Regions from separate parts of the Methylocaldum sp. genome, predicted to be linked through region 3. Evidence: riboswitches for the same ligand, from Rfam matches in the RefSeq annotation. Region 3 holds a riboswitch; each other region holds the start of a gene.
What was found. A riboswitch is a leader RNA that binds a small molecule or an ion and turns the genes downstream of it on or off. The one in region 3 is predicted to bind cyclic di-GMP.
Positions count from the first base shown of each region.

Region 1: it holds a riboswitch for cyclic di-GMP, as region 3 does, so the genes downstream of both, ABJK70_RS06825 (hypothetical protein) here and ABJK70_RS17940 (hypothetical protein) in region 3, are expected to answer to the same signal.
Region 2: it holds a riboswitch for cyclic di-GMP, as region 3 does, so the genes downstream of both, pepA (flocculation-associated PEP-CTERM protein PepA) here and ABJK70_RS17940 (hypothetical protein) in region 3, are expected to answer to the same signal.

Region 1 is NZ_JBDIVO010000048.1:4,131-7,379, reverse strand. Features, by position in the region: gene ABJK70_RS06835 (VPLPA-CTERM sorting domain-containing protein) at 1-813, shown strand, start outside; gene ABJK70_RS06830 (hypothetical protein) at 810-938, shown strand; cyclic di-GMP riboswitch class I at 1,204-1,289, shown strand; gene ABJK70_RS06825 (hypothetical protein) at 1,402-2,310, shown strand; cyclic di-GMP riboswitch class I at 2,597-2,685, shown strand; gene ABJK70_RS06820 (hypothetical protein) at 2,800-3,249, shown strand, end outside.
Region 2 is NZ_JBDIVO010000136.1:123-3,371, reverse strand. Features, by position in the region: gene ABJK70_RS12890 (ExeM/NucH family extracellular endonuclease) at 1-403, shown strand, start outside; gene ABJK70_RS12885 (hypothetical protein) at 463-1,071, shown strand; cyclic di-GMP riboswitch class I at 1,884-1,964, shown strand; gene pepA (flocculation-associated PEP-CTERM protein PepA) at 2,063-2,929, shown strand; partial or broken gene ABJK70_RS12875 (hypothetical protein) at 3,154-3,249, opposite strand, start outside.
Region 3 is NZ_JBDIVO010000256.1:2,848-6,096, forward strand. Features, by position in the region: gene ABJK70_RS17930 (sialidase family protein) at 1-86, opposite strand, end outside; gene ABJK70_RS17935 (VPLPA-CTERM sorting domain-containing protein) at 83-886, opposite strand; gene ABJK70_RS17940 (hypothetical protein) at 1,007-1,843, opposite strand; cyclic di-GMP riboswitch class I at 1,926-2,004, opposite strand; gene ABJK70_RS17945 (class I SAM-dependent methyltransferase) at 2,711-3,249, opposite strand, start outside.

The DNA.
Region 1 (3,249 bases), on a different contig from region 3:
TCGGCCCTTTCTTTAGGGGTTGTTGCCGAGGCATCGGCACACACGATGTACAACACCTACAACGCCGGAACGCCCGCTACCGATGGGGGAACCGACGGCTGGGTCTATGGCGGTATAAACAATCCGACCTATCCGACGGTATCGCCGGGTTGGGTGGGAACCGCCAGCCCGACGACGCTGCCGTTCGGTTACACCGGTTCTTCGGCGTTGAACTGGGCGGCCGAACTCCATAACGCGGGTGATTCGCTGGAAATTTCCAGGGCAGATGCGCAAGCGAGATATGGCGTTGCAGCGGATATCGATACAGCTAGAGGCGCCTGGCTCGACGCGGGAGCAACCCCTCAGGGCTGGTCGCACACCACCGATATCGGGTTGTTGATGTCGCACAGCGATGCTTATGTCACGCTGAATCTCTCCGCCGTCAATTCGGAAATTGCCAACTTCGGGATTACGGTATTTACCGGTATGGACACCGGTACCGGCTATGAGAACCATCAGGCATGGAATAGCCCGATTCAAGGCTTAGATTTCACCGCGAGCGATCCGTTCGGCACCACCGGCGTAACTTATTTGACCCACGATTCAACCGTCGACGGGGTCAACGGTCTGACCTTCCTGGCGGAGGCCGGTCAGATTTATTCCATTTATCTGGGCGGTAGCGGCGGAGCCAATTGGAATCAAAACAAGGATCTTTACGTCTTGAACATCACGTCTTCTCCGGTTCCGATACCGGCCGCCATTTGGCTGTTCGGCAGTGCTTTGGCCGGGATGGGATTCGTCGGGCGGCACAGACACAAGGCCGTCGCCGCATGATGCGGGACAAGGCGGTCGAGCTTGCCTTCGAGGCTGGGCGCACCATGTGGCATGCGCCGGTGTCGGCGATATCCGGCCGTTTCATCGCCTCGGCCTCAGCCGATCGCCGCTTTGAAACGGTGTAGTGAAAGAGCTGGCTGACTGACCCTCCGGATGATTTGGGTCGCCACATGCTGGAATACCCGCACTACAAACATGGGATATCCCGCAGCTTCCGTTAGGTTCGTCATAGAAATGGCGCTATATCAACGGTTTACCTCAGGCGCGCTTATTGCTCTTGGGGTATCGGCCGGTTCGACCGAATTCCGGTTCGAACGCGCTTTGTGCTACGGAAAACCGGAAAACCATTGCCGGGGAAGGGGAGCGTAGACCGTAGCGGGGCGGAGTCCCTTTTGCACCTGCCACTCCCGCCGCGAGGCGGGTTCGGAAAGCCACGGGTCTTGTGAGTTTGATCCCAAGACGGCCGGGCCGCCTCCCTCGGTGATGGGGAGATCGGAGCGCCTTCCGCTTTTGACGGGAGCGCTGCGGACATCGCTGCCTATGTGAAAACAAAGACCAACTCCATAGAACAGCACGAGGTAATTTCCTATGTCCAAAAACAAAAACAAACTGACCAAAGCGGTGGCCATGGCCCTCGCCGGTACCGTCTTGTCCGTAGGCGCCGTTTCCGGCGCCCAGGCGCATACGATGTACAACACCTTCACCACCACTGAGCTGTCCGCCACCGACGGCTGGAACTATGGGGGTATAGGCAATCCGACCTATCCGACGGTATCGCCGGGTTGGGTCGGAACCGCCAGTGCCACCACGCTGCCTTTCGGCTATGCCGGTACGTCTCATCTGAACTGGGCGGCCGAGCTTCACTCCGCGGGCAACACGCTCGAAATCTCGAAAGCAGATGCAGTAACGCGTTACGGCTTCGCCGCGGAAATCGATACCGGCGCCGGGGCCTGGCAGGACGCAGGCGTCAATGGCAGCGGAGTTCCGACAGCCAACGGGCCGACCGGCTGGAGACATCAGACCGATATTGGCTTGATCAAGGCCGAAGAAACTATGTGGGTAACACTGAATCCCGTGGTGGTTACGGGAACCGGCTACGACATTCAGAACTTTGGCATCACCGTCTTCACCGGCATGGACTCCGGTACCGGCAGTTACTCTCATCACGGCTCCTGGAACTGCCCCGGATGCACACCCGCGAAACCTTACGAAGCCGATAACCCGTTCGGCACCGTAGGACTGAGCTACTTGACTCACGATGGCACCGTCGACGGTGTAGACGGTTTGACCTTTCTGGCCCTGGCCGGTCAGGTTTATTCCATCTACCTGGGCGGCGCCGGCGTGGGGAACTGGAGTCAGAACATCGCGGAGTACAGCTTGAATATCAGCACCGCACCGGTTCCGGTCCCCGCGGCGGTTTGGCTGTTCGGCAGCGCCCTCGCGAGTTTGGTCACGCTGGGACAGCGCCGCAAGAACGTCATGGCCGTTCCCGCCTGAAACAAGACCTCGACGTATGTACACGCCTTCCTTTCCGCGCTCTAAGCGGGGAACTTTTGTGTGGAATCACCCATGAGACTGCGTGATTTGCCACGTCGGTGGCGTTTGCATGCGATTTATCTGTTTGATTAGCAATGATTATTTAGTGGCATATTTATTGTTTCAGCAAAGGCCGGGTCCGCCGCTTAGGGGGCTCATAAAAAGACGCGATACACACGGATTCGCAAGGAATCGGCTGGCAGGGATCGCCCGAGGGATCTTTGTCGGGATGGACCGCCGTTAGGTCTGTCCGAATCGCCACACCCGCCGCGAGGCGGGGCCGGAAAGCTTCGGGTCTCGATGCTATGGAGTATTCGAGACGGCCGAGCCGCCTCCTAGTGTGATGGGGAGGACCGCGGCGCAGCTCCATTGGGTACGGTGAAGCGCCGCGGACATCACTGTTAACGAGCTTTTGGACGACCACTAACAGTGACGAGGACGAATCATAGTATGAAAACCACGGCAACAATACTGGCCCTCGCGGGAATGCTCGGGGGAACATTGGTCGCTGCGCCCGAGGCTCACGCGCACGCCACGTTCAACATCGCCGGTTACGGCGACGGCACCGGCGGCAGCATCAACGGCGCCGACGGAATGCCGGGCACCGACGCGAGCGGCGTTTGGACCAACGGCGGTGTCGGCTATACCGGGAGTTTGCCCGTCATGTGGTATGCGGGCATGCACAGCGCGGCGGCGGCCGGCCGCACCATCGAGACCGGCACGCCCACATCCACCAACGGCAGCAGCCTGCAGCGGCAGATTGCCAACTATAACAACAATAACGATCCCGACCTTCCCACGGATCGAATGCTGCGGGTCGGCGGCCTTTCCTGGTCCGATCCCGACAACGGCGGACAGGGTTGGGGCCATGGAGCGGACTTCGGCCTGATCCATTGGTCC
Region 2 (3,249 bases), on a different contig from region 3:
CGAAGCAGGCTATCTGGATCATGCCCTGTCCAGTTTGACGCTCACTTATCAGGTCAAGGGCGTCGCGGAATGGCACATCAACGCGGACGAGCCAATCGCGCTCGACTACAACACCGACTTCAAGACGCCGGATCAGGTCACCAGCTTCTACAGTGCCGATCCGCATCGTTCGTCGGACCACGATCCGGTCGTGGTGGAAGTGCTGGTGCCGGGCGATCTCGACAAGGACGGCGACGTCGACGTAGCGGACCAGAACCGCTTCCGCTCCGCCTTGGGCAAGTGTTCGGGCCAATCCGGCTACTTGGCGGAGGCTAACTACGACGGCGTCGGCTGCGTGACCTATGCCGACTACCAGCGCTGGTATGGCCACTACGCTGCCTATCGTGTCAAGGCAGGCCTTTAAACAGCGATCGGCCGCCTCCTTGCAACGAGGCGGCCCTTTCCCCTAACTGGAGATAAACGATGTTGACTTTTAAAGCCCGCCTCGCAATTGCCATTCTGGGGCTATTGGCCGTGGCCCCTTCCCACTCGGCCGTGGTGTCGCTCAATTTGGTCGGGAATGCCCCCGTGCTGGTTGGCGACAGCTTCAGTATCGATTTAACGTTGACTCAGCCCTTCGATGGGTTGGACGCTTCCGATGAATTGCTGGCGTTCGGATTCGACACGGTGCTGAACGGTACCGCCGCTCAGTTCACCGGCGTCACGTATTCGCCGTCCTTCAGCGATGACAGCGGCCTGCTCGGACTGGATTTGGCGGGATCGGCCTTCCCCGGCATCCCCAATCTTCCGGCTAATCAGACACTGACTCTGGCGACGCTCAATTTCCAGGCGTTGTACGCCGGAAATATTGATTTGGGCGTGTTGGGCAATCCGTCCGAACCCAATCAAGGATTGTTCTTCAGCCTCTCGGGGCCGCTCGCCGCCAATGCCGGTCTGTCCTTGAGCATTCAGTCCAGCGCGGTTCCCGTACCGGCCGCCTTTTGGCTGTTCGCCAGCGGGATCTCGGGGCTGGTGGTGCGGAGTGCATGCCGAAAAAGTTGTACGATCGGCGCACTCAGTCTACGAAGATAGCCGTTGGGCCAACGGGTTTGTCGGCAAAGGATTGCCGACCTACGAATGCTTGAATCCATTCACCCGAGCCGAAGGCGCCAACGACGTCCGCCAAGCCTGTTTTGCCGTACGAGCGAGATGAAAACGCGCTAAGTCTACGAAGATAGGCTTTGATCCCAGCCGTTGCCAAAGCTAACCCGTCCCAATTCGCTCGGCTCTTCGTGTGGACGCGGGCCGGTGTACGGCTGGCGGAAACGTGATCAGGCTCCGAACCAAGGCCTTCCCGGCGGTTTTTCTCTTCGCCAAGCCCAAACGCGGCTTGGGCTTGGCTTACGAGCACCTCGAAGTTTTTCGAGGTGCCTGACCAACGGATGCAGGCGGCCGGGGACCAAGCGGGACCTGATCCGCCGATTCGACCTGGCGTATCGGCAGAGTGCCTTCGGTCTATCGCCATCCGCTGCCGCCGCGCCGCTTCCAGCACGAATGGTTTCCCCTCGCTGGCTCATCTCATCACCTGCGCACGAAGCTCGGCCTTGAACGGCTGTCTCGGTAATTTCGCCATCTCGTTCCACCACCAATCACCGGATTTACGCGATTGATGGTGTCCACTTTTTTGAGCCTGGCTCACTGGCTCATGGAGAAGGAGACTGGACAGAATCCACCTAATCGGTCTCCGACGAGTCATTTGTCATAAATTGATTACATAGATTTAACCAATCATTAACTGACGTGTAACAGTCTCGGCTTAATTTGACCGGGTATTTCGAAAAAATGAGCAAGGAGGCTTAGGTCGGTTACCGGTCACGTCAAGCTGTAGGACCAGCTGAACGTGTTTGCCGAAGAGCCACACCCGCCGTGAGGCGGGGCCGGAAAGCCACGGGTCTCGCGTTTGTCGAGATCGCCGGGCCGCCTCCCGAGTGATGGGGAGGACCGTGGCACCGCTCACCACCTGTGGGCAGAATCACGGACATCACTGTGAGTTCAACGTCAACACAGTGAAAAGGTAATTCGGATGAAACCAAGTAAGATCATTTCGGCGCTCGCTTTGACGGGCGTCGGATTCTCAAGTACTGCCGGTGCGGCAACCTTGCCGAACTGGGTGGGTACCGCGGACTACACCGTCGTGGGCGGTTCGGCCGGCGAAGCGGTCGGTCCCTTCGATACTTACGACTTCGCGGCGGGCGACGGCGGTCTGGCATTGCTCGTACCGGACACGATCGCCAATCCCTCCCAAATTACGGTGGGAGACATCTATTCAGGCGTGTACCAGTCTTACGTCACCAACCATCAGTTGGGCACCTCCACGGTGAGCAACCCCAAACTGAACGTCTCTTACGAGTTGACCACCCAGTCGGCTTTCCAAACACAAGTCACGAACGCGCAGAATCTGGGCAACGGGCTGTGGACCATCAACTTCCAGGTGTTGAGTGGCTCGCTGGACCTGTTTTTCGACAACGCCGTCAATCGCGACGTAACCGGTGACACGGGCATCACGGACGGCACCAATATTCTTAAGGGATCGGTGACGGGCGGAACCGGGGTCGTCACGGTAAGCACCCAGTTTCCTTCCGGTCTTGGCGTAACCTCGAGCGAATTTACCTTCGTCGGAAACACCAGTTTCTATGATTCGGCGGTATACGATCCCGATACCATCGGCGGCGGCCAGTCGTTGTTCTCCCTGTTCGTCAGAAACCCCACCGCACCTCCCGCCATCTCTTCCGTCGGCGGCATACCGGTTACATCGACGAGCATTCTCTACCAGGCGGATGGATCGCTCACGCTGACGGCGGTACCGGTTCCAGCGGCCTTCTGGCTGCTCGCTAGTGCCTTGGCCGGCATGAGCGTCATCTCTCGCCGTTCCAGCAAATTGGCTGCGTGAGCCTCGCATGGCAAGCCCATTTGGTGAATGGGCGAGGATTCGGTGCAAATCTGCTTCGCTGACTGCGGAAGCAGACGGCGCGGCCGAACGTCACAACCGGGCCGGCGCTTATCCCGGTCCGGTTCCTCGAGCCGACCGCCAGCCGGAACGGCCGAGGCCAGTGCTGCAATTATCATCCTCATGACGCAGCGTCGCTAAAAGTCCGCGACAACTCTTGAGGAACTTCACCCTCGGGCTCGAACACCGCGCGCGAGCCAGTTCGGCGCCGGCGAGCCCCCTCCGGCGCAGGGCTTCCAACAAGAGCTAGCCGACACCCGTTG
Region 3 (3,249 bases):
TCGGCGCATGCGAACGCCAGTATCCATCCGGACCACACCGCGGCATGCCGTCCCGGATGTGGATTGCGTAAACCGGACCGTATCATGCGCGGTAACTCCGGGATCTGCCGAACAGGCCGAATCCGGCGAGACCCGATACGAACAGCCACACCGCGGCCGGAACCGGTACCACGGTGGTTTGAAAACTGAAATCGCCGACGATCGCGCCCACGGTGCCGCCAAAATGCTCCCATCCCGGCCCGACCCCGAGTTCGCCCGACAGGGTGAACGAATTCGGGTCGAGCCCCATCGCCACGTTGAACAAGTTGAAGGATTCCGACCGGAAAGAATAATGGTTATAGAGCGTCCAGCCGGAGCGTCCGGTCTCGGCATCGATGTTGGCCGCGTCGAATTCCAGGGTGTAGTCTCCGGAGACGATGCGGTTGCTCGGCGATCCGGTATCGATCCGGAAACGGCTGACGCCGCCAAGACCGATCGCGCCGGTGACGCTGCCCGCGAAATCGCCCGGATCGAACGTCAACGTGGTCGGCTTGGTTCTCCGGCCGACCGGGACGTCGACGGTAGCGCCGTTGACGGCGAATTCGAGACCCGTGGCCGGGATTTCGCCGACGCCCGGCACTATATGATCTTCCAAAATTTGCGCGTTGTTGCGCACCGCCGCGGCTTGTGCATCGAAAAATTCCTCCAGATATATGGAAGGCGCATCGGTCGCGTCCAAGGAGACGGCGGCGGCCAGCGCATCCCGGTCCAGGTTCATGATCAATGCGCCGCCGGAAACGGTGGCGGCGGTCGCCGTTGCCGGAAGGAATGCCAACCATGCGGCTAGAAATGTCAAACAGGGTGCAAGAGTTTTGCCGAATCGCGAGAGTCGGTGGCGTGTAGTCATGAGGATAAGTCCGTAACAGGTCGAAGGTGGGAGCGTTTATCCGGCCGATTGGCCGGATAAACGCGATAGACGGCTCCCCGGGCGGCTCGGCAGCCCGGGTCGACGGCCTCTATTCGGCGATCAAGCGGATAAAGCCGCCTGGACCGACTTTCGGCGGGCGCCGGCCAGCAGGCTTAACAAGCCGCTGCCGAACAGCCAGACCGCTGCCGGCACCGGAACCACGGCAGGCGAAACCAGAGTGAAGGTAGCGGCTTTACCGGCGGAGTTCGAGCCGTCGCCGCCGAACAGGAAAGCGGTCATATTGGGTGACCACCAGAGTTCCCCGGTCATGAGCAATTCATCGCCATTGGTGGTAACGCTGATGTTGCGGGCATCGTAAGTGGACGTTCTGAAGCTCGTGTTGTTCCACAAGGTCCAGCCGCTGTTGACGCCGTCATTTCGACTCGCGTTGTATTCGAAGGTGTAATCTCCGGACGTCAATGTACCCGTGAAACTGCCACGGGTCATCACGACACCGTTCAACCCGATCTGGCCGTTGGCGATAAAGGCGGACGAGTCGACCAAAGCATCCTGACTGGCGTCCCAGGTCAACGTGGTGGGCTTGTTGGCGCGGCCGCCGGCGCCCGTTGGAATTCCGGTGCCGGTCAGATCGGCGGGATTGACGACGTATTCGAGCGTTGACGGCGCGGGGTAGGTGTTGGTGGGCACCGTTATGATATCCGCAATGGTCGAGTAAGTATCGGCCACCGCCTTGGGAAAGAAGTTCGCGACATAATATTCGGTTAGCCCGCCAGGACCGATGGTTAGTCCTTCCAACAGGTTGTTCGGGTTGGCATAGGTAACGCTAAAAGTTCCCCCGTGCAACACACCGGCATCGGCCGAATTGGCCATGATCAGGGCAGCCGCTGCGAGAATGGTCTGTCGGATCTGCATTTTCTTGACCCCAAATTTTTGCATGGATTTTTTCCTGTGATTTGAAACATCGAGAGGTTGTGCGGCAGGCTCGAGAAATCCATAGCCCTTGAATAACTCTCACAGGAGAGGCGGCCCGGCTGTCTTGAATACCAAGACCCGCGGCTTTCCGAGTCCGCCTCGCGGCGGAGGTGGCGAAGGCGTCTCGTCCCTGAGACCGATATCATCCTGGGCCAACGGACAGGCATGCGCCCAACCGCCAGTCGTCGCTGATAAGAACCGCCGAAATGACAATGACAATAAGGCTCGAAAACTGGCGTTCTTATCGGGCAAGTCAAGCTGCTAAAGCAGATACCGTGCCAGTGAGCAGGGGTATTCCGAGACTAACAAGCTGTAATTTGAAAATACCGGGGAACGGTGGAAGCAAAGCGTAATTTACCTGGGAACACATGCCAATTTACAGGCATGTCACGGGAAAGAGGCAGCGAGTATCAGTGCATTAACAAATGTATCGTTAATGCGTAGGTATCCCGGCGCCCATGGCGGATATCAATGCGCGACATACCGCATTATGTGGGGAGCAGGTTAAATGCCGCAATTCAATGCGCATGACATCATCATAATCTGTTGTCTTATTTGACATTAATCGTCTGTCCTGTGAAATCCCGCAAGGCTTAAGGCATACAACGTAATTATTCGATGGCAATCGACAAATACACCAGGGATATTCGGGACAAACTGCGTGATTCATGCTTTTGCGGGAATATTTCCCGATATTTGTAATCCATGGACTACGTTCAGCGGACCATGGATTATTGGACTTCGTCTGGGCCGCCAAATCAGCATCATTTGCCGGCCGCACAAACGGTCGCTGCGTGCTTGAAGATACCTTGGTTTCTTCGGTTCTCGTGCCTATCCTTCAGGACGCAGTCCTTCATCCGATCTCTTGTAGGCGATGTATGCCAAGCGTCGTTGAGCCAGAGGATGGCGGCCGTAATGGGGTGAGACGGTCACCTCGAAACCGGCGCCGGCGAGAAGACGTTCGATTTGGGCGCCGCCCAAAACGCCGATCCGGTGCCGCTCCTCGGAACGGCGGTAGCCGTGGCCGCCTTTCCTGAACACGGTAATGTCCCGAATCAACAGGTTTTCCTGCGGCTGTTCGGATATCTCCACCAACACCGCCCAATCCGGCCCTTTGCGCCAGGAGCGATAGTGCATGGGTTCGCCGTCCGAGCGGACAAGGATGTCGAATGCGAAAACGCCGCCTTTCGGCAGACAGGAAGCGATGTTCCGGAACAAGCGGTCAAGGCGCGCTTCCGACGGCGCTCCGTCGGCACAATAGTTCAGGGCTTCGCCCAGGGCCGTGACCGCGGCGCAAGGGCGGAAGTCCACATCGTACAGCGATGCGGTTTGAAACTGTGCTTCGGGCGCTGTACGCCGGGCCAGTTCGA